DNA from 4 places in the Pseudomonas sp. 20-5 genome. Region 4 is predicted to be linked to each of the others. Evidence: predicted binding sites of a transcription regulator. Region 4 holds the regulator's gene; each other region holds the start of a gene.
The links. Region 4 encodes FliA, which starts transcription of late flagellar genes. Its sites were predicted from a motif close to CTAAAGTTTNNNNNNNNNNNGCCGNTAA; they were not measured.
Positions count from the first base shown of each region.

Region 1: the regulator FliA is predicted to act here: its motif matches at 1,621-1,648, upstream of AC1RB9_RS23510 (methyl-accepting chemotaxis protein).
Region 2: the regulator FliA is predicted to act here: its motif matches at 2,305-2,332, upstream of motA (flagellar motor stator protein MotA).
Region 3: the regulator FliA is predicted to act here: its motif matches at 3,568-3,595, upstream of AC1RB9_RS11990 (methyl-accepting chemotaxis protein).

Region 1 covers NZ_CM165584.1:5,097,508-5,102,726, forward strand. Annotated here, with positions in the region: gene AC1RB9_RS23510 (methyl-accepting chemotaxis protein) at 1-1,498, opposite strand, end outside; gene ampE (regulatory signaling modulator protein AmpE) at 1,688-2,524, opposite strand; gene ampD (1,6-anhydro-N-acetylmuramyl-L-alanine amidase AmpD) at 2,521-3,087, opposite strand; gene AC1RB9_RS23525 (DUF1631 domain-containing protein) at 3,238-5,219, opposite strand, start outside.
Region 2 covers NZ_CM165584.1:5,607,381-5,612,599, forward strand. Annotated here, with positions in the region: gene rsgA (small ribosomal subunit biogenesis GTPase RsgA) at 1-328, shown strand, start outside; gene motB (flagellar motor protein MotB) at 332-1,375, opposite strand; gene motA (flagellar motor stator protein MotA) at 1,395-2,246, opposite strand; gene AC1RB9_RS25930 (HDOD domain-containing protein) at 2,387-3,898, shown strand; gene rhdA (thiosulfate sulfurtransferase) at 3,973-4,788, shown strand; gene asd (archaetidylserine decarboxylase) at 4,792-5,219, shown strand, end outside.
Region 3 covers NZ_CM165584.1:2,515,582-2,520,800, forward strand. Annotated here, with positions in the region: partial or broken gene AC1RB9_RS11975 (methyl-accepting chemotaxis protein) at 1-332, opposite strand, end outside; partial or broken gene AC1RB9_RS11980 (methyl-accepting chemotaxis protein) at 654-1,940, opposite strand; gene AC1RB9_RS11985 (Na+/H+ antiporter family protein) at 2,199-3,524, shown strand; gene AC1RB9_RS11990 (methyl-accepting chemotaxis protein) at 3,638-5,219, shown strand, end outside.
Region 4 covers NZ_CM165584.1:3,986,194-3,991,412, reverse strand. Annotated here, with positions in the region: gene flhF (flagellar biosynthesis GTPase FlhF) at 1-905, shown strand, start outside; gene fleN (flagellar synthesis regulator FleN) at 1,044-1,886, shown strand; gene fliA (RNA polymerase sigma factor FliA) at 1,883-2,626, shown strand; gene AC1RB9_RS18320 (chemotaxis response regulator CheY) at 2,728-3,102, shown strand; gene AC1RB9_RS18315 (protein phosphatase CheZ) at 3,122-3,910, shown strand; gene AC1RB9_RS18310 (chemotaxis protein CheA) at 4,111-5,219, shown strand, end outside.

The sequences.
Region 1 (5,219 bases), 1.1 Mb from region 4:
TGTCACTGGCCAGGCGATTGATCGCCGCCACCGACTGGTCGATCTCGCCGGCCAGGCGCTGGATGCTACCCACCTGCGACTCGACCAGGCTGCGCCCGCTGAGGGTTTCCTGGTTCACGCTGTTCGCGCTGCTCACCGCCATCGCCGCGCTGCGTGCCACTTCCTGGGCGGTAGCGGCCATCTGGTTCATCGCCGTGGCCACCTGCTCGATCTGGCTGCGTTGCCCGGCTACCGCCTGGTTGCTTTCGGCCGACACCGACTCGACGCGCAGGGTCTGCCGCTCGACCTCGCCGACGGTCTGGCTGACCCGCTCGATCAGGTCGTGGATCTTCGCCACCGATTCGTTGAACGATTGTCCCAGCTCGCCCAGTTCGTCACGGCTGCGGGCCTGGAAGCTGACCGTCATGTCGCCGCCGGCGACGCGCTCCATCATTCGCCCGAGATCCTTCAGGGTGGCGCGGGTGGAAACGTAGAAACCGCCGTAGAGGTATAGGATCGCTGCAAAAACCACGGCCAGCGCGGCGACTAGCAACAGCATCTGCGTGCGCACCTGTTGCAGGCGCTTTTGCAACTGGGTATCGAGATAGCCGAGAACGGCGTCGTCGAGCTGGTAGGTCTTGTCCATCGCCGCGCTGACCTGATCGTAGAACTGCGTCCACGGGGTATCCAGCGTCTCGGCCACGATCACCCGGTCCTCGAACAACTGCCCCAGGCTCTTCAGGGTCTCGCGACTGGCCTGGGCGGCCTCCTCGAGCGCCGGTGGGCTGCCGGCCAGGGACTCCTGCAGCTTCAGGCCGTACTCGCCATGCAGTTTCTCGAACTCCAGCAGCAGTTCGTCGAGCCGCGCGCTGGAGGACGAATTGAGGAAACCCTGGCCCAGGGAGTAGGCGCCGATGGCGCGCCCCTTGCTGATGGCCGCCGTCACCTCCGGCGTTATCGAACCGACCAGCTCGCTGAGCTGGCGCACCTGGCGCTGGCTGTCCTGGCTGAGCCCGGCCTGGGCGATAAGCAACTTGATGAATACCTGTGCGCTACCGAGCAGCTTCTCCGCCCGTGCGCCCTTGCCCTGCAAGGACCCTTCGGCCTCCACGGCCTGCAAGCCGTTGAGCAACCGGTCGCGCTGGGCCTCGAATTCGGCTACCGCCGCACCATCCTCGCTGAGCGGCGCCAGCGCCTCGAGCCGCCCGCGCAGCCCCTTCTGGACGTCCGCGATGCGCGCTTCCAGATCGCCGGCCTTGCCGGACTGGCCGATGACCGCATTGATCTGCAACAGATCGTTGAGGGACTCCAGGCCACGCCGGATCTGCAGTCCGCTACCCAGCAGCGTCAAGCTCTGCAGTTCGATCCGGGTGTCGCTGAACTGGCGATAGGCATCGCGCACCAGATAGAAGCTGGTGATCAGCAGCGGCAGGAAGAACAGCACGCTGATCAGGCCGAACTTCATGCCGAAGCTGAGCCGGTTCATCAGCGCGATAGCGGGATAGAGTACGGTCTTCACCCAGACGTCTCCTGATTGTTCTTATCGTTCTGAGAGATGCCGCCGCGTGGCGACATTGACGCACGGAGTCCGCTCGGTAATGGCCTTTCGAAATCATGCGGACACGTTCACCTGTGTACCCGATATCGGCCTGGTGTTCTGTAACTTAAGGTTAATGGGGAATCGCAGGCGGACTCCCCGTCGCTACGCTCAGAGGAACAGCGCGCAGAAGGCGAACACGGCATACCAGAGCACGGCCGCGCGCACCAGCAATTGCCAGAGCGCATCCAGGCTGGCGACGCCGGCGGCACCCAGTTCGACCGCTTCGACATCGCTGGCGACCCGTCCGGCCTTGCCCAGCAGCGCGGCCGCCGAGATGTCCCAGGCCAGCAGCCAGTGCAGCAGCACGCGGATAACCGCGAGGAAGTTGCCGACCAGGGCGAAGCTCAGCACCAGCGCACGCACCGGCAACCAGTCGAGGATATGCCGGACGCGCGCCGCCTGTTCGCGCAACGCCGGCTGGCGGGCGTGCTCCAGCGCCAGTGCCAGCAGGCGATAGGCCAGGGCCGCCACCGGGCCGAGCAAGGCATACCAGAAGATCACCGCGAAGAAGCTCTGGTAGCCCTGCCAGAGCAGATGGCCGTGCACCCGGCCGATCAGGTCGCTCTCGCTGCCGCCCAGGATCCCCAGATCGCGTTCGGCGACATGGAAGGCAGCCTGGGCCTCCTCGCGCCGCCAGGCGTCGCGGAACGGCCCGAGGTCGGCCATGACGTCGCCGCGGCCGAGACTGTAGACCACCACCAGAAGATGCAGCGGAAGACTCAGCCAGCCATAGGCCAGCGGCTGCAGCAATGTCAGCAGCAGGGCCAGCGGCAGCAACGGCAGGACTACCGCGAGCAGCAGCCCCAGCCAGGAGCGGCGGGACACCGAGGGCAGATCCTCGACCAGGCTCAGCCAGGCGAGCCAGGCGCCATCGCGCTGGATACGCCGGCGCCAGCCGGAGAACTTCTCCAGCGCAAGGGCCAGCAGCAACACCAGGAACGTCATGTTTCCTCCTTGGAATCGGTCAATCCGGCGCGGTAGCGCGACCAGTCGAAAGCCTCGCCGGGATCGGTCTTGCGCTCCGGGGCGATATCGCAGTGGCCCTGGATGCGTTCCGGGGTGATCCCCGGGAAGGCCGCGCGCAACAGCCGCGTCAGCCCGGCCAGGGCAGTGTACTGCGCGTCCGTGTACGGTTCCGTGTCGGTCCCCTCCAGTTCGATGCCAAGGGAGAAGTCGTTGCACGCCTCGCGACCGTCGAAGCAGGAAACCCCGGCATGCCAGGCGCGGTCGTGACAGGAGACGAACTGGGTGATGGCGCCGTCGCGTTCGATGAGGAAATGCGCGGAAACCGTCAGGTGGCGGATCTCCTCGAAATAGGGATGTTCGTTCGGGTCCAAGCGATTCTGGAAGAACGCCTGGACCTTACCGGTGCCGAACTGTCCCGGCGGCAGGCTGATATTGTGGATAACCAGCAGCGACACCGCGTCCCCTTGCGGACGCAGGTTGAAATTCGGTGAAGGGCAGTGGCGGACGCCACGGACCCAGCCGGTAACGGAATCGAAATGCATACGGGCTCCTGAACGAGCCCCCACTCTAATCCAGCGGCGCCGGAATGACGATCAGGCGGGCTCTGGATCGGCCGCTTCGACATGCGTCGAGGAAAGGTATTACCCGCAAGAAAGAAAAGACCCGGCATCCGCCGGGTCCTCGAGAAGCGGCTAGGCGCCCTTGAGGCGCCGCAGGTTGCCGATCACCGACTCCAGGGCCCGGTCGAACAGCAAGGCATCGTCCAGCAGGCGTACCGCCTGCCGGCGAAACTCCACCGCCAGGCCCATGCGGGTCTTTTCCAGGACCTTCATCCCGGTGCGATTGACGAAGATGTAGCGACCGGTGGGCCGGATCACTGCCGCCAGCTTGCAGCGCAGCTTGTGCTCGGCGTCCTCCTGGATCTCCACCCAACTGCCGACACGCAGCGCATCGACCCGCAGCAGTGCCTCGTCGTTGTCCGGCAGGCGCACTTCGCTCTCGACAGGCGCCGGGGCGGCGTCCGGCGAGGTCAGGACGATTTCCTCGACCACCCGCAGCATGACCGGCGCCCGGGGCTTTTCCGCGGCCGTGCCCGGGCTCGCTTCGTCGAGCAGGGGGCTGTCCGCGACCGCCGCCTCGCCGCGCTTGTCGCGCTTGTCGCGCTGCAGACCCTGGACATGCAGGGTTTCCAGCTGGCTGAAGAATTCTCCGGTGGAAAACGGATCGAAGGCTGCGCTGGCCAACCCCTCGCGCAGCGCCTTGAGCAGGCCAGGTACACGCTCCAGCAACTGTTGGCGGGACAGCGGATCGTCATGCGGGCCGACGCTCCAGATCAGCTCGTCCATAGTATCCAGGGCCTCCCGCCACTCGGCCGAAGCCTTGCCATGCTTGAGGCAGATCAGCAGCATCACCTTGCTCCAGGCATCCCGCAGCAGACGCACCACCACCTCCGGCAGGACCTTGCCGAGCAGTCGCTGGTTCAGCACCTGCTCCACGTCCTGCCGAGCCAGTTCGGCCTTGGCGCGGCCTTCCTCGGCGTCGCGGGTGCGCTGCTCGAGGAGCTCGCTGCGGCGGCGCTCGTCGCCGGTGAAGGCAATGAAGTCCTCCAGCAACTCGGCGAAGATCGCCGGGTCGTCGACGAAGTCGTTCAACAGCCGCATCACGACCTGTTCGATCTTCTGGTACAGGCTGTCGCGCCGGGCATCATTGTGTTCGGCCCAGCCCAGCGACGCGGATGCGATCTCGTTGAGCAGGCGACGCGCCGGATGGCTACCGCGGCTGAAGAAGGTCTTGTCGAGCAGGGCCACCTTGAGCATCGGGATCTGCATCCGACCGATCAGGGCCTTCAGCGAATCAGGCAGGGTGCGGTCGTCGAGAATGAACTCGAACAGCATCGACACCAGGTTGATGACGTCATCGTCCACCTGGCCGACCACCCGAGAACGGCCGCTCTTGTGGCTGACCCGCTGGAGCAGTTGGTCGACCCCGTCGCGGACGTCGAACTCCGCGGCGCCAGGGCCCGGCAAGTGCTGTTGCAGGTGGGAAAGCAGGCGCATCAGGTCGTTGCTGGAAATCGGCGCGGCATTCTCAGGCGTTTCGCGACGGTAGAAGGAAGGATTGTCGCGGACCTGCGCCAGCAGTTCCTGCAGCGCGCCGAAGACTTCCTGCTGGCCGCCGTCGAGTAGCGCAGCCTGTGCCTGCAGGGTCCCGGCATCGCGTACCGCTTCGGGACGGACAGCGGGCTGACGCCGCGGCAGTGCGGATTTGAGTTCCGGCAGCACGCCCGCAGCAACCAGGATCTGGTTGGCCTCGGCGTACAACTGGTCGCAATGGGCCAGGACGTACTTCTCGAACAGCTTGAGAATGATCAGCTTGACCTTGATCTCGACGCCGAGCCCCTGGCAGGCATCGAGGAAAGCCGCGGTCAGCGGACGCGGAGCGAGGGGATTGCTCTTCTCGTCGACCTTCCGGCCGACCAGGGTGTTCAGGCGGGTGCTCAGGTGGGCCAGCGCGGTGGCATCGCGGCTCATCACCCGCGCCACCATCGCGTCCACCGCGACGGACTCCTCCAGTTCCTCGTTCTGTACCAGGCTGAGGCTGTCGAAGGACACGGTATCCAGGGTCGGCACGGATTTGCCGGACTGTACCTGGTTGAGCGCCGAGAACTCCTCGA
Region 2 (5,219 bases), 1.6 Mb from region 4:
CACACGTGTCGGCGACCTCTCCACGGTGACCGGCAAGGGCACCCATACCACCACCACCGCGCGACTGTTCCATTTTCCCGGCGGCGGCGACCTGATCGACTCGCCCGGCATCCGTGAGTTCGGCCTGGGGCACGTGTCGCGAGACGATGTCGAGGCCGGTTTCATCGAATTCCGCGACCTGCTCGGGCATTGCCGCTTCCGCGACTGCAAGCACGACCGTGAACCAGGTTGCGCCCTGCTCCAGGCCTTGGAGGACGGGCGCATCATGCCGCAACGCATGGCCAGCTACCGGCACATTCTGGCAAGCATGCCGGAAACGGACTACTGAACCTCAGTCGCCCTTGATCTGCTCCAGCTTCAGGCTGCCGCCGTCGTCGAACAGGTTGAGCTTCTTCTGCACCTCGTCCGCCGGTAGCGAAGGTTGCGCGCCCGCCGCCGGTGCCTCGGCAGCCGGCTTCGGCTGCTCGCCCGGGGCAGCCGCGGGGGCGCTGGCTTCGGGAGCGCCGGTCTCGCCTTCGATGGCCTTCTGCGCCTTGCGGGTCAGGACCACGATGTCGATCCGCCGGTTCACCGGGTTCAGCGGGTCCTTGTCGTCGAACAGGCGTGCCGAGGCATAGCCGACAACCTGGGCGATCTGCCCTTCCGGATAACCGCCGGCGACCAGTGCTCGGCGCGCGGCGTTGGCGCGATTGGCCGATAGCTCCCAGTTGCCGAAGTCGCCGTTGCCGGCATAGGGCTTGGCGTCGGTGTGGCCGCTGATGCTGATCTTGTTCGGCACCTGGCGGATGGTCTCGGCCATGGCCAGCAGGATGTCCTCGAAATACGGCTGCAGGCGCGCGCTGCCGAGGTCGAACATCGGCCGGTTGGCGGCGTCGACGATCTGGATGCGCAGGCCGTCGCGGGTGATCTCGAAGTGGATCTGGTCCTTGAAGTCCTTGAGCATCGGATTTTCGTCGACCTTGTTCTGCAACTCCTGCAGCAGCAGCGCCAGGCGCTCTCGCTCAACCTGCTCGGCGAGGTTCTCGGCCTGGTCGGCGTTGACCTGATGGTCCTGCTCAGGGCTGATCCGGCTTTCGTTGGAGTCCGGCTGGGCCTGGACCTGCGGATTGAGGGTCTTGTCCGGCGCCGGCGTCGGCGTGCCGCCGAGGTCGATGACGTAGGGGCTGGCGCTTTCGCTGAAACCGATGGGGTCCTGGAAGTATCCGGAAATCGCCTTCTTCTGCTCCGGGGTGGCCGAAGACAGCAGCCAGAGCACCAGGAAGAACGCCATCATCGCCGTGGCGAAGTCGGCGAAGGCGATCTTCCACGAGCCGCCGTGGTGGCCGGCGGCATAGCGCTTGACGCGCTTGACGATGATCGGCTGGTTATTGTCCATCTATCGACAGTACCTCCACTCAGCGGCCGCGCACGGCCTGCTCGAGCTCGGCGAAGGTCGGCCGATGGGCGGGCAGCAGCACCTTGCGGCCGAACTCGACGGCCAGCGAAGGCGGCATGCCGGAAGCGGAAGCGACCAGGCAGGCCTTGATCGCCTCGAACAGGTTCAACTCTTCCTTGGCATCGTGCTCCAGGGCGCCCGCCAGCGGGCCGACGAAGCCGTAGGCGGCGAGAATCCCGAGGAAGGTGCCCACCAGGGCGGCGGCGACGTGGTGGCCGATCTCCGCCTGGCTGCCTTCGCCAAGCAACGCCATGGTGATGACGATGCCGAGTACCGCGGCGACGATACCGAAGCCCGGCAGGGCGTCGGCGACCTTGGTCACCGCGTGGGACGGATGCTCCAGGTCCTCCTTGAGACTGGACAGCTCCATGTCGAACAGGCCTTCCAGCTCGTGCGGCGCCATGTTGCCGGAGGACATGATGCGCAGGTAGTCGCAGACATAGGCGGTCATCCGCTCATCCTTCAGCACGCCGGGGTACTTGCTGAAGATGGGGCTGGCCGCGGGGTCCTCGATGTCCGCCTCGATCGCCATCATCCCTTCGCGCCGGCTCTTGTTGAGGATCTCGTAGAGCATGCCCAGCACCTCGAGGTAGTAGGTCTGGGTAAAGCGGTTGCTGAACATCTTCGGCGCTTTCTTCAGCACCACCATGAACGTGCTGCCCGGGTTGGACTGGAGGAACGCCCCCAGTGCCGCGCCACCGATGATCAGGACCTCGAAGGGCTGGATGATGGCGCCGATCTTGCCGCCGGAGAGCAGGAAGCCCCCGAGGACACTGGCGAAAACGACGATGATGCCGATGATTTTTGACATGAGGACCGGACGTGCGAAATGAACAGGATAAGGAGGGGGACTGCTAGGCTCCCTCTTGTTATCGGTTGCTAGCCGCAAGACTATAGTCCGAATACTCGAAAAGCCAGTTCGCCGCCTCGCCGACACCGAGCCCGACACCCATGACAGACCGCCTCGCCGCCTGGCTCGAAGAGCTCGACCGGCAACCCCTGCCGATCCCCGCCAGCCACTATGCCGGCCTGCACGCCGCGCTGAGCGACAGCCGCCGCTCGCTGCGCGAGATCGCCGACCAGTTGCAGGGCAGCCCGACACTGGCGTTGTCCATCCTGCGCGAGGCCAATCGCGCCGAGAGCGCCCGCGACAACCCCGCGGAAAGCCTGGAGGTGGCCCTCAGCCGCCTCGGCCTGGCGCGCGCGAGCCAACTTCTGAAGACCCTGCCGAGCATCCAGGATGCGGAGATGCCCAGGGTCCTCGGGCAGATGCTGCTGATCAGCCAGCACGCCATGCAGCAGGCCAGCGGCCTGTTCGGCGCGCGTCTGGCCAGGCTCTGGCAGGAAATTCACTGGGGCAGCCTGCTGACCATGGCTCCGGTCTGGGCGCTGGCCAACGCCCGCCCGCAGCTGCTGGAGCAATGGCAGCAACGCGTGCTGGTACAAGGCGAACCGACCCTGCGAGTGGAGCGCGAACTGCTCGGCATGCGCCTGCTGCCGATCTGCCTGGCGCTGGCCGAACGCTGGCGGCTACCGCAGTGGGTCATCCAGGGCTATCGCCTGCTCGCCTGCGACCGTCGTCTGCTGGTTCGAGCCCTGCGTATCGCCCGCGACCATCAGTCGCCCCTGCTCCAGCAACAGCAACTCGATGCCCAGCCCGATCTCGCCCGCTGGCTGACCCAGCCGGCCAACTGCACTCTCCTCGCCAATGGCCTGGCCATCGCCGCGCACCAGAGCTGGGACGGGCCGCACATGCTGCGCTGGCAGCGCCTGACCGGCCTGTACCTGGGCCAGCCGCTGACCGAAGTCCAGCAGCAGGTGCACATGCTCGCCGCGCAAAGCGCGCGCCTGCACGCCCGGCCGCCGCTGTGGCATCCGGCGGTGGCCTTGATCTGGCCCTGGCAGGCCAGCCGCTGGCGTGCCGAAGCGGCACCCCCGCCGCCGCCCTCGGCGGAAGCCCTGGCCGAGTGGCGGCAGCATTGCGCCGAGTTGCTCCGGGAGCCCAGCCCGTTCAGCAACGTGGTGCAGCTCACCGCCTGTGCCCGCGATGCGCTGCGCGCCTGCGGCCTGCAAAGGATGCTGCTGCTGGTGGCCGATCGCACCCAGGTACACGTGCTGGCGCAGCAGAGCGCCGGACTCGAACCGGGCCAGGAGAAATTGCAACTGGAGATTGCCAGCAGCCCGCTGCTGAAGAAACTGTTCCAGCAACCCGCCCTGCTGCGCATCGGCCCGAACAACCAGGACCAGTTGCTGCCGGCCCTCGGCGAACCCTTGCGCCAACTGTTCCCCGGACCTCACCTGCTGCTGCGCTCGCTGGGCAACGGCTCGCGGGTGGTGATGCTGGTCCTGGCCGACCTCGGCGGCCAGCCGTTCAGCGACCTGCATGCCCAGGCCTTCGCCAAGACCGCCCAGTGCACCGAGCGCGCGATCCAGCAGTTCGGCCGCCAGCGCCGCACGGAATGAGGGACATGCCCGGCACACTGGTCGGGCGCGCTTTCCGTTAAACTGCTGCCCTTCTTCAACCCGGGGGTACTCGCATGTCCGTTTTCTCCGACCTGCCATTGGTGATCGAGCCCAGCGACCTCGCGCCGCGCCTGGGCGCGCCCGAGCTGATCCTGGTCGACCTGACCAGTGCCGCCCGCTACGCCGAAGGGCATATCCCCGGCGCGCGTTTCGTCGACCCCAAACGCACCCAGTGGGGACAACCCCCGGCACCCGGTCTGCTACCGGCGAAGGCCGACCTGGAAGCCCTGTTCGGCGAGCTGGGCCACCGCCCGGAGGCGACCTACGTGGTCTACGACGACGAAGGCGGCGGCTGGGCGGGCCGCTTCATCTGGCTGCTGGACGTGATCGGCCACCACCGCTACCACTATCTCAACGGCGGCCTGCCGGCCTGGATCACCGACGCCCAGGCGCTCGACCGCGAGGTCCCGGCGCCTGTCGGCGGCCCGCTGCCGCTGACGTTGCACGACGAGCCCAGCGCGACCCGCGAATACCTGCAAAGCCGCCTCGGCGCCGCCGACCTGGCGGTATGGGATGCGCGCAACCCCAGCGAATACGCCGGTACCAAGGTGCTCGCCGCGAAGGCCGGGCATGTGCCCGGCGCGATCAATTTCGAATGGACCGCCGGCATGGACCCGGCTCGCGCCCTGCGCATCCGCGCGGATATCGCCGAAGTCCTGGAGGACCTCGGCATCACGCCGGACAAGGAAGTGATCACCCACTGCCAGACCCACCATCGCTCCGGCTTCACCTACCTGGTGGCCAAGGCGCTGGGCTACCCGCGGGTCAAAGGCTACGCCGGCTCCTGGTCGGAATGGGGCAACCACCCCGATACCCCTGTAGAGGTTTGAGGAATGTCGTTCAAAGATCGTCTGTTCATCTGCAGCCAGTACCTGCTGCCGCACCACCTGCTGTCCCGGCTGATCGGCTTCGCCGCCGACTGCCGGGCGACCTGGTTCAAGGACCGCCTGATCGCCTGGTTCGCCCGGCGCTACCAGGTCGACATGCGCGAAGCGCAGGTCGAGGACCTGCAGGCCTATGAACATTTCAATGCCTTCTTCACCCGCGCCCTGAAGAATGGCGCCCGCCCGCTGGCCCAGGAGCCCGGCGCGGTGCTCTGCCCGGCCGATGGCGCGATCAGCCAGCTCGGCCCGATCGAGCACGGGCGGATCTTCCAGGCCAAAGGCCACAGCTACAGCCTGGCCGAACTGCTCGGCGGCGACGCCGAACTGGCCGCGCCCTTCATGGGCGGCGACTTCGCCACCGTCTACCTGTCCCCCCG
Region 3 (5,219 bases), 1.5 Mb from region 4:
GTCACCGCCTCGCCGATCCGTTGCAGCGCGGCCACCGCTTCATCCACCTGCTCGACGCTGCCCTGGGCCTGGCGATGGCTGCCATGCATGGCGTCGACCACGTCGCGGGTGCCCTGTTGCAGGCCTTCGATCACCCCGCGGATCTGTTCCACCGAGTCCTGGGTGCGCCGGGCGAGGTTGCGCACTTCGTCGGCGACCACCGCGAAGCCGCGGCCGGCGTCGCCGGCGCGGGCCGCCTCGATGGCCGCGTTGAGCGCCAGCAGGTTGGTCTGCTCGGCGATGGCGCGGATCACTTCCAGCACCGAACCGATTTCCTCGCTGCTGCTGGCCAGTTGCTCGACCTGGCCCATGGCGCTGGTCAGGTTGGCGGCCAGGCTGTCGATGCTCTGGGTGGTGCGGTCGATCAGCGCCAGGCCGTCGCGGGTCGCCTGGTCGGCACCGCGCGCGGCGTCGGCGGCCTGGGCGGCGCTACGGGCGACGTCCTGGGCAGTGGCGGTCATCTCGTGGGATGCGGTGGCGACCTGGTCGATCTCGCGGAACTGCTGCTGCATGCCGGCGCTGGTCTGGCTGGAAATCGCCGCCGACTGGTCGGCGGTACTGCGCGCATCGCGCACCGAGACCTTCACGTCGCGGATGATCGGCTGCAGCTTGTCGAGAAAACGGTTGAACCAACCGGCCAGTTCGCCCAGCTCGTCGCGCCCGGTGTGCGGCAGACGCTGGGTCAGGTCGCCTTCGCCGCTGGCGATGTCGCGCAGCATGTGGGCGACGCCGAGGATCGGCCGGGTCACGCCGCGGGCGCTCAGCCACAGCACCAGCAGGCCGAGCACCGCGGCGCCGAGGCCGAGGCCCAGTTCGACCCAGGTGCCTTCGCGACGCATGTCGTCCAGTTGCCGCTCCAGCGCCAGGGCCGGGCCGAGCAGGGCGCTCTTCGGCACTTCGAGGAGCACGCCCCAGGGCTTGGCGCCGGGAATCGGCTGCAACGGTTGCAGCACCTTGAGGTCGTCGTTCTCGTTGAACAACCGGCTCTTGCCGGCGGCCAGCAGTTGCAGGAGTTCGCCGGCGTGCTGCGGATCCGCCTTGGCCAGGTTCTTGCCGAGCAGGCCGGCGTCGCGGCTGTTGCCGGCGAACAGCCCGGCCGGGCTGAGGATGCCGACCTGGCCGACGCCGTCGTAGAGTTCGCGGTTGCCCTGTTCGCTGAGCGCCTGCAGGTTGCTCAGGTTGATGTCCAGGCCCATCACGCCGATCACCTTGCCATCCAGTTCGAGGGGAAAGGCGATGCTGGTCATCAGCAGTTGGCGTTCGCCGACCTTGTCGAAGTAAGGATCGAGCACGCAGGGTTGCCCGCTTTCCTTCGGGCAGGTGTACCAGGCGTTGTAGGCCGCGCCGCTGGGCCCGCTGCTGGTGTCGGCGAGTTCGGACTCGATCATCGACTCGGATTCCAGCTGTCCCGGCGTGGCCTGCGCCCAGTACAGGGAGAAGCGTCCCTTGTCGTTGCTGCCCAGGGCGGGCTGGTCGACGAACAGTTCGTCCTTGCCGTCCAGCGCATTGGGTTCGAAGACCACGTACAGGCCGAGCACCTCGGGATTGGCGGCGAGCGCGGTGCGCACCTGGCGGGTCAGGTCTTCGCGCAGGTCGTAGGCATCGAGGAAGCGCTTCTGCGCCTGGTCGCGGAGGAACAGGATCTGCCGGGAGAAGCCCTTGCCGTACTGGAAGGCATCCATGAAATAGCGCTGGATGCGTAACGCCTGCAATTCCCCGCGGGCTTCCAGGCGCAGGCGCGCCGATTCGTCGAGCATCTGTGTACTGGCGCTTTTCACCAGCACGCTGCTGTGCTGCATGCGGTAGACCGAAAGGCCGACCAGCAAGGCGACCACGCCGAGCAGGCAGAGCCCTGCCAGCAGGGTGATCTTCCATTGGATGGACAGGCGGCGAAGGAACATGGGAGGGGTCCTTGTACGAAGAAACTGCGGGGGCCCAAGGCTTATCGGCAGGGCTCGCCCATTCTTGACGACGGTCCGTTCGCTGGCGCCGGATTGCCGTCGTTCGGCGAATCGCACGCAAGAACCGTGCACAACGGTTTATAGCCAGGCGACATTCGCGCATGCGCGGCTTTGACAGGCGGGGATGGCTGTAGCAGAGTACGCCCCTTTTTTCGGCCGCAGACGGTCGAGTTCGTTTCATTTGCAAGGAGTTCAACGATGAACGCAGTGGTGCTGGCGGTGGGGCTGATGCTCGTCCTCAGCCTTTGCCGTGTGCATGTCGTGCTGGCGCTGATCATCGGCGCGGTGGTCGGCGGACTGTTCGGTGGCCTAGGCCTGGAGGGGACTCTCAAGGCCTTCAACGGCGGCCTCGGCGGGGGTGCCACGGTGGCCCTGTCGTACGCCATGCTCGGCGCCTTCGCCGTGGCCATCGCCCGCTCCGGCGTGGCCCATGCGCTGGCCGACAAGGTCCTGGCGCTGCTCGGCCGGCACGACGAGCAGGGCAAGGGCGCCGGTGCGTTCAAGTGGATCCTGGTCGGCCTGCTGCTCTGCGTGGCGGTATCCTCGCAGAATATCCTGCCGATCCATATCGCCTTCATCCCGCTGCTGGTGCCGCCGCTGCTCTATGTGCTGAGCAAGCTGCAGATCGACCGGCGATTGATCGCCTGCGTCATCACCTTCGGCCTGATCACCCCGTACATGTTCCTGCCGGTGGGCTTCGGCAACATCTTCCTCAATGAAATCCTGCTGGCCAACGTGGCGCGCAACGGCGTCGACGTCAGCGGGATCAACGTCACCCACGCCATGTTCATCCCAGCCCTGGGCATGCTCGCCGGGTTGCTCATCGCGGTGCTGTTCAGCTACCGCCGCAAGCGCGTCTACGACTTGCAGCGGATCGAGCAGGCCGAACGCGTCGATGTCAGCTACAACCCGAAGAGCCTGGCGGTGGCCGGGGTATCCATCGTCGCCGCGTTCGTCGCACAGCTGTGGCTGGACTCGATGATCATCGGCGCGCTGGTCGGTTTCGTGGTCTTCTCGCTGTCCGGCGTGGTGCGCTGGAAGGAGACCGACGACCTGTTCACCGAAGGCATGAAGATGATGGCCACCATCGGTTTCATCATGATCGCCGCGGCCGGTTTCGCCGAGGTGATGAAGGCCACCGGCGAGGTGCAGAGCCTGGTCGACGCCTCGGTGGCCTGGATCGGCAACAGCAAGGCGGTCGGCGCCATGCTGATGCTGCTGGTCGGCCTGCTGGTCACCATGGGCATCGGCTCGTCGTTCTCCACCGTGCCGATCATCGCCGCGATCTTCGTCCCGCTGGCGGTGCAACTGGGCTTCAGCCCGCTGGCCATCGTCAGCATCGTCGGCACCGCCGGCGCGCTGGGGGATGCAGGTTCTCCGGCGTCGGACTCGACCCTTGGGCCGACCTCCGGGCTCAACGTCGACGGCCAGCACAATCACATCTGGGACACCGTGGTGCCGACCTTCCTGCACTACAACCTGCCGTTGCTGGTGTTCGGCTGGGCCGCCGCGATGTTGCTCTGAGTTCCATCTCGGGCGGTCGCCTGACGGAATGTCGGGCCGGCCGCTTAAGCTTCCGACGGGATTGCCGATGAAACGGGAATCCCGTTTTTTATTGGGCGTCATGCTAGGAGTTGATGATGCGTCTGACCCTGAAATCCAAAGTCCTCCTGCTGGCCATGGTGCCGGTGCTGCTCTTCGCCCTGGTGCTCAGCGGCGGAGCGGTGCTGATCCTGAAAAAACAGGCTGATGCCGAAGTCAAGGATACCCGCGAGCGCCTGCTCGGCGACCGTCGTGCCGAACTCGAGCACTACGTGCAGATCGCCATGGGCAGTATCCAGGCCGAGTACGACCGCTCGGCCAACGGCGACCTGAATGCCCGCGCCGAGGCCATCGCGCGCCTGTCGAAGATCAAGTACGGCAAGGACGGCTATATCTTCGGCTACGACTCCCAGGTGGTGCGCCTGTTTCGCGGCGACAGCCCGGTGGACGTCGGCAAGAGCTTCCGCGACCGCCGCGATCCCAGCGGCGTCTACCTCAACCGCGAACTGGTGGAGGCCGGCCGCAACGGCAGCCACTACGTGACCTATACCTCGCCGCTGCCGGGCAACGAGGGCGTCATGGTGCCCAAGCTGTCCTATACCCTGTACCTGCCGAAGTGGGACATGGTTATCGGCTCGGCGATCAACCTCGACGGCGTCGAGGCCCAGTTGGTGGAAATCAAGCAGGACATCGACGAGCGTATCGGCACCCTGATCGCCAGTATCGTGGGGATCGCCGGCGTCCTTCTGGTGGTCCTGCTGGTGATCGGCCTGGCGGTGGCCAACGCGATGCTGCGGCCGTTGCACCAGATCCGCCAGAACCTCGATGACATCGCCGCCGGCGAAGGCGACCTGACCCGTCGCCTACCGGTGACCAGCCACGACGAGCTGGGCGAGCTGGCCGGTTCCTTCAACCGCTTCGTCGAGAAGATCCACGGTCTGGTGCGGCAGATCGCCGGGATGACCGGCGACCTCAAGCAACTGGTGGAGCAGATGTCGGCCCAGGCCGAGCGTTCCGAGCAGGCCATGGAGCGCCAGCGCCACGAGACCGACCAGGTCGCCACCGCGATCAACGAGATGTCCGCCGCCGCCCATGAAGTGGCGCAGAGCGCCCAGCGCGCCGCCGAGGCCGCGCAGCAGACCGACCACGAAGGCCAGGCGGCCAAGCGCGTGGTGGACGGCAGCATCGAGCGCATCCACGCGCTGGTGGACGAGATCCGCGACAGCGGGACTTCTCTGGATAGCCTGCAGCAGGACGTGCAATCCATCGTCAGTGTGCTCGGGGTGATCCGCTCCATTGCCGAACAGACCAACCTGCTGGCGCTCAACGCGGCCATCGAGGCGGCCCGTGCCGGCGAGGCCGGACGTGGCTTTGCGGTGGTCGCCGACGAAGTGCGGGCGCTGGCCAGCCGCACCCAGCAGAGTACCCAGGAAATCCAGGGCATGATCGATCGCCTGCAGCAGGGCACCAACGCCGCGGTCGACGCCATGCGCCGTTCCGGCGAGGCCGGCGAGGGCACCAGCAACCAGGCCAACCAGGCCGGCGATTCGCTGGATGCCATCGCCCAGCTGATCGCCACCATCAACGCGATGAACGCGCAGATCGCCAGCGCCGCCGAGGAGCAGACCGCGGTGGCCGAGGAGATCAACCGCAGCGTGCACCAGATCGCCGGCGCGG
Region 4 (5,219 bases):
GCCTGCGCGAGCTGATCGAGGTACAACTGGGTTCCATCGCCTGGGGCCAGTTGCAGCACCAGCGTCCGCAGCAGGCCAATCTCTGGCGGCGCCTGCAGCGCATGGGCTTGCCGGCGGAGCTGAGCAAGCCGTTGCTGGAGCGGGTCGCCGCGGTGGGCGATACGCGCCAGGCCTGGCGCATGCTGTTGGCGCACCTGTCGCGTGCCGTGCAGACCCCCGAGCAGGACCCGCTCGACGCGGGCGGCGTACTGGCCCTGGTCGGCCCGGCAGGCGCCGGCAAGACCACCACCCTGGCGAAGATGGCCGCGCGCTACGTCCTCAAGTACGGCGCCCAGAGCCTGGCGCTGGTGAGCATGGACAGCTACCGGATCGGCGCCCAGGAGCAGATCAAGACCCTCGGTCGGATCCTCAACGTACCGGTGACCCTGGTCGATCCCGGCCAGTCGCTGATCCAGGCCCTGGCGCCGCTGGCGCGCAAGCGCATGGTGCTGATCGATACCGCCGGCCTGCCGGCCAGCGACCCGGCATTGCGCATGCAGCTCGAGGCACTGGCGTCGCCGAGCCTGAACGTGAAGAATTACCTGGTGATGGCCACCACCAGCCAGAGCCAGGTGCTCAAGTCGGCCTACCAGACCTATCGGCACTGCGGGCTGGCGGGTTGCATCCTGACTAAGCTGGACGAGGCGGGCAGCCTCGGTGAATCGATGGCGCTGGCTATCGCCCAGCGTCTCCCGGTAGCCTATCTGGCGGATGGGCCGCGGATTCCGGACGACCTGCAGGTGGCGCGCAGTCACCAACTGGTCAGCCGGGCGGTGAGCCTGCAGGCACCGGAAGAGCCCAGCGAGGACGCCATGGCCGAGATGTTCGCCGGGCTCTACCAGCAACCGGCGCGGCGTGCCGGCTGAGGACGTGGGAAGAACCGCGCGTGGCGCGGGTGACGGAAGCGAAGGTGGCTTCCGCCGGGCCGGGAGCGATGGCGCATCGTTCCCGCCAATACCGGAGAGCGCTGGAAGGGGCGTTCCGGGAAGACGACAACACAAGGTATGAAGCAGATGGGTAGCATGCATCCCGTACAGGTGATCGCAGTAACTGGCGGCAAGGGCGGCGTCGGCAAGACCAATGTGTCGGTGAACCTGGCACTGGCTCTGGCCGATCTCGGCCGTCGCGTCATGCTGCTGGATGCCGACCTCGGCCTGGCCAACGTCGACGTCCTGCTGGGACTCACGCCCAAGCGCACCCTGGCCGACGTGATCGAGGGACGCTGCGAACTGCGCGATGTCCTCCTCCTCGGTCCCGGTGGCGTGCGCATCGTTCCCGCGGCCTCCGGCACGCAGAGCATGGTGCACCTCTCGCCGATGCAGCATGCGGGGCTGATCCAGGCGTTCAGCGATATCAGCGACAACCTCGATGTCCTGGTCGTCGACACTGCCGCCGGGATCGGCGATTCGGTGGTCAGTTTCGTCCGCGCCGCGCAGGAGGTGCTGCTGGTCGTCTGCGACGAGCCGACCTCGATCACCGATGCCTACGCCCTGATCAAACTGCTCAACCGCGACCACGGCATGACCCGCTTCCGGGTCCTGGCCAACATGGCCCACAGCCCGCAGGAAGGACGCAACCTGTTCGCCAAACTGACCAAGGTCACTGACCGTTTCCTCGACGTCGCACTACAGTATGTAGGTGTCATCCCTTACGACGAGTCGGTACGCAAGGCCGTGCAGAAACAGCGAGCCGTATACGAGGCATTCCCCCGCTCGAAGGCGTCCCTGGCCTTCAAGGCGGTCGCGCAGAAGGTCGATAGCTGGCCGCTGCCGGCCAACCCGCGCGGGCACCTGGAGTTCTTCGTCGAACGACTGGTCCAACACCCCGCGACAGGTTCGGCCGTATGACAGCGGCCTCTGGAGTGCGTATGTATAGCAAGGCGCAAGCGCAGAACTCCCAGGAGCAACTGATCCAGCGTTACGCACCACTGGTCAAGCGCATCGCCTATCACCTGCTCGGCCGCCTGCCGGCCAGCGTGCAGGTGGAGGACCTGATGCAGGCCGGCATGATCGGCCTGCTCGAGGCCGCGAAGAAATACGACGCCGGCAAGGGCGCCAGCTTCGAGACCTATGCCGGCATCCGCATCCGCGGGGCCATGCTCGACGAGGTCCGCAAGGGCGACTGGGCGCCGCGTTCGGTGCACCGCAACACGCGCATGGTGACCGACGCGATCCGCGCGATCGAGGCGAGAACCGGACGCGACGCTAAAGATCACGAAGTTGCTGCCGAACTCCAATTGAGCCTCGAAGATTACTACGGCATCCTCAGCGACACGCAGGGCAGCCGTCTGTACAGCTTCGACGACCTGTTGCAGGACGGCGAACATGGATTGCCGGAAGACACCAGCCTCAGTCACAACGAACCGATCCACGGCCTGCTCGACGAACGTTTCCAGGCGGCCCTGGCGGATGCCATCGCCAAGTTGCCGGAGCGCGAGCGCCTGGTGCTGGCGTTGTATTACGACGAGGAACTCAACCTCAAGGAGATCGGCGAGGTACTGGGCGTCAGCGAATCGCGGGTCAGCCAGTTGCACAGCCAGTGCGCCGCGCGTTTGCGCGCGCGCCTGGCCGATTGGCGGTCGGCCTGAACCGGCCTCGACCGCAGCTTGTAACCGTTAACGCAAAAGAATGTGTGGCGCGTCCCCTGGGGCGCGCTCTGGTCTGTACGGAGGTTTACTTGGACAAGAACATGAAAATTCTCATCGTGGACGACTTTTCCACGATGAGACGCATCATCAAGAACCTCTTGCGGGACTTGGGCTTCACCAATACCGCCGAGGCCGACGACGGCACCACGGCGCTGCCGATGCTGCACAGCGGCAATTTCGACTTTCTCGTCACCGACTGGAACATGCCGGGCATGACCGGCATCGATCTGCTGCGCGCGGTTCGCGCCGACGAGCGCCTCAAGCACCTGCCGGTGCTGATGGTCACCGCCGAGGCCAAACGCGACCAGATCATCGAAGCTGCCCAGGCCGGGGTCAACGGCTATGTGGTCAAACCCTTCACCGCTCAGGTCCTGAAGGAAAAGATCGAGAAGATTTTCGAGCGGGTCAACGGCTGAAGCCGGCCAAGAGGGTGTCATGGTGCTTGGTAACGATTCCACGGGCGACGAATTCGAATCGACCCTGAAAAAACATGCGCGCGAACTGGTGGACTGTCTCGAACGGGGGCACTTCCAGCAGGCGGTGCAATTGATCCAGGAGCTCAGCCAGGCCAGGGACCGTGGCCTCTACCAGGAAGTGGGCAAGCTGACCCGCGAACTGCACAACGCCATCGTCGATTTCCAGATCGACCCGCATTCCCCCCACGCGCAGGAAATGTCGCAGATCGCCGATGCCACCGATCGTCTTTCCTACGTGGTGGAAATGACCGAGAAGGCCGCCAACCGGACCATGGACCTGGTGGAGCAGAGCGCCCCGCTGGTCAACCAGTTGGGCGACGATTCGCGGGAGCTGCACCAGGAGTGGCAACGCTTCATGCGCCGGGAAATCGACGCTGACGGCTTCCGCGAGCTGGCCAAGCGCATCGAACAGTTCCTCGTGCGCAGCGGCGAGAACGCCGGCCAGTTGTCCTCGCAGCTCAATGACATCCTGCTGGCGCAGGATTACCAGGACCTGACCGGCCAGGTGATCAAGCGTGTCACCAAGCTGGTCACCGAGGTCGAGAGCAACCTCGTGAAGCTGGTCTGGATGGCCGGCCAGGTGGACCGTTACGCCGGAATCGAGCACGACCACGTGAGCATGCGCCACCAGGCCGCGCTGGAGCGTTCGGCCAAGGGCGAGGGGCCGCAGGTCGCCGCGGAAAAACGAGAGGATGTGGTGTCCGGGCAGGATGACGTGGACGATCTGCTGTCCAGCCTGGGTTTCTGACCCGCCCGGCTCAAGACTGCGGCATCGCTGCCGTTAAGTAAGCATTGAACGCTGGCATCCGCGGGCTGCTGGCACAGCCTTCGTCATGCCGGTGATCCCGGCGGGCGGGCTGAAGTCGGTCCGGAAAGCCGGGCCGGTATTTCCGGCAGGACAGCGGTCCTGCCGATCCTTTCGAGTAACACGTCTCTGGGAGCAGCCGAATGAGCTTCGACGCCGATGAAGAAATCCTCCAGGACTTCCTGGTTGAGGCCGGCGAGATTCTCGAGCAATTGTCCGAGCAACTGGTCGAGCTGGAGAGCCGGCCGGACGATATGGACCTGCTCAATGCCATTTTCCGTGGGTTCCATACGGTCAAGGGCGGTGCCGGCTTCCTCCAGCTGAACGCGCTGGTGGAATGCTGCCACATTGCGGAAAACGTCTTCGATATCCTGCGCAAGGGCGAGCGGCGCGTCAGCTCCGAACTGATGGATGTGGTGCTGCAGGCGCTGGATACGGTCAACGCGATGTTCGACCAGGTGCGCGAGCAGTCCGAACCGACCCCGGCGACGCCCGAGCTGCTGGCGGCCCTTGCCCGCCTGGCCGAGCCCGAGGGCGCCGAGCCCGCGGAACCTGTGCAAGCGCCACCGGCGGCCGTTCCGCCAGCCGAGCCTGCGGCGCCGCCGGAAGCGCCCGCGCAGAGTGCCTCCAGCGATATCACCGACGACGAGTTCGAGCAGTTGCTGGATGCTCTGCAGGGCGACGAAGCGCCGGCCTCCGCCGTTGCAGAAGCGCCCGCGGCTCCCGCTGGCGACGAGATCAGCGACGCCGAGTTCGAGGCGTTGCTCGACCAGTTGCACGGCAAGGGCAAGTTCGTCCCGCCGGCGGTCTCGGCCGAGCTTGCGCAAGTCCCCGCCAAGGCGGTCGAGCCGGCCGCGGCTGCCGCTGGTGACGATATCAGCGACGACGAGTTCGAGGCGCTGCTCGACGAACTGCACGGCAAGGGCAAGTTCGGCGATGTCCCGGAAGCCGCCGGCACACCCGCCGCACCGGCTGCCGCGGCTCCAGCGGCTGCGCCGGCGGAGCAGGGCAAGGCGCCGGCCGCCGCGGGCGGCGATGAGATCAGCGACGACGAGTTCGAGTCGCTGCTCGACGAACTGCACGGCAAGGGCAAGTTCAACGGCGCCTCCGAGGCCGTGGCGGCCGCCGCGGCGGTAGCCAAGAACATCGCGGCGAAGAGTCCCGCGGCGAAACCGGTCGCTCCGGCCAAGGCCGCCGCCGCGCGTCCGGCGGCGCCCGACAGGCCCGCGGCGAGCGAGGCGGAGACCACCGT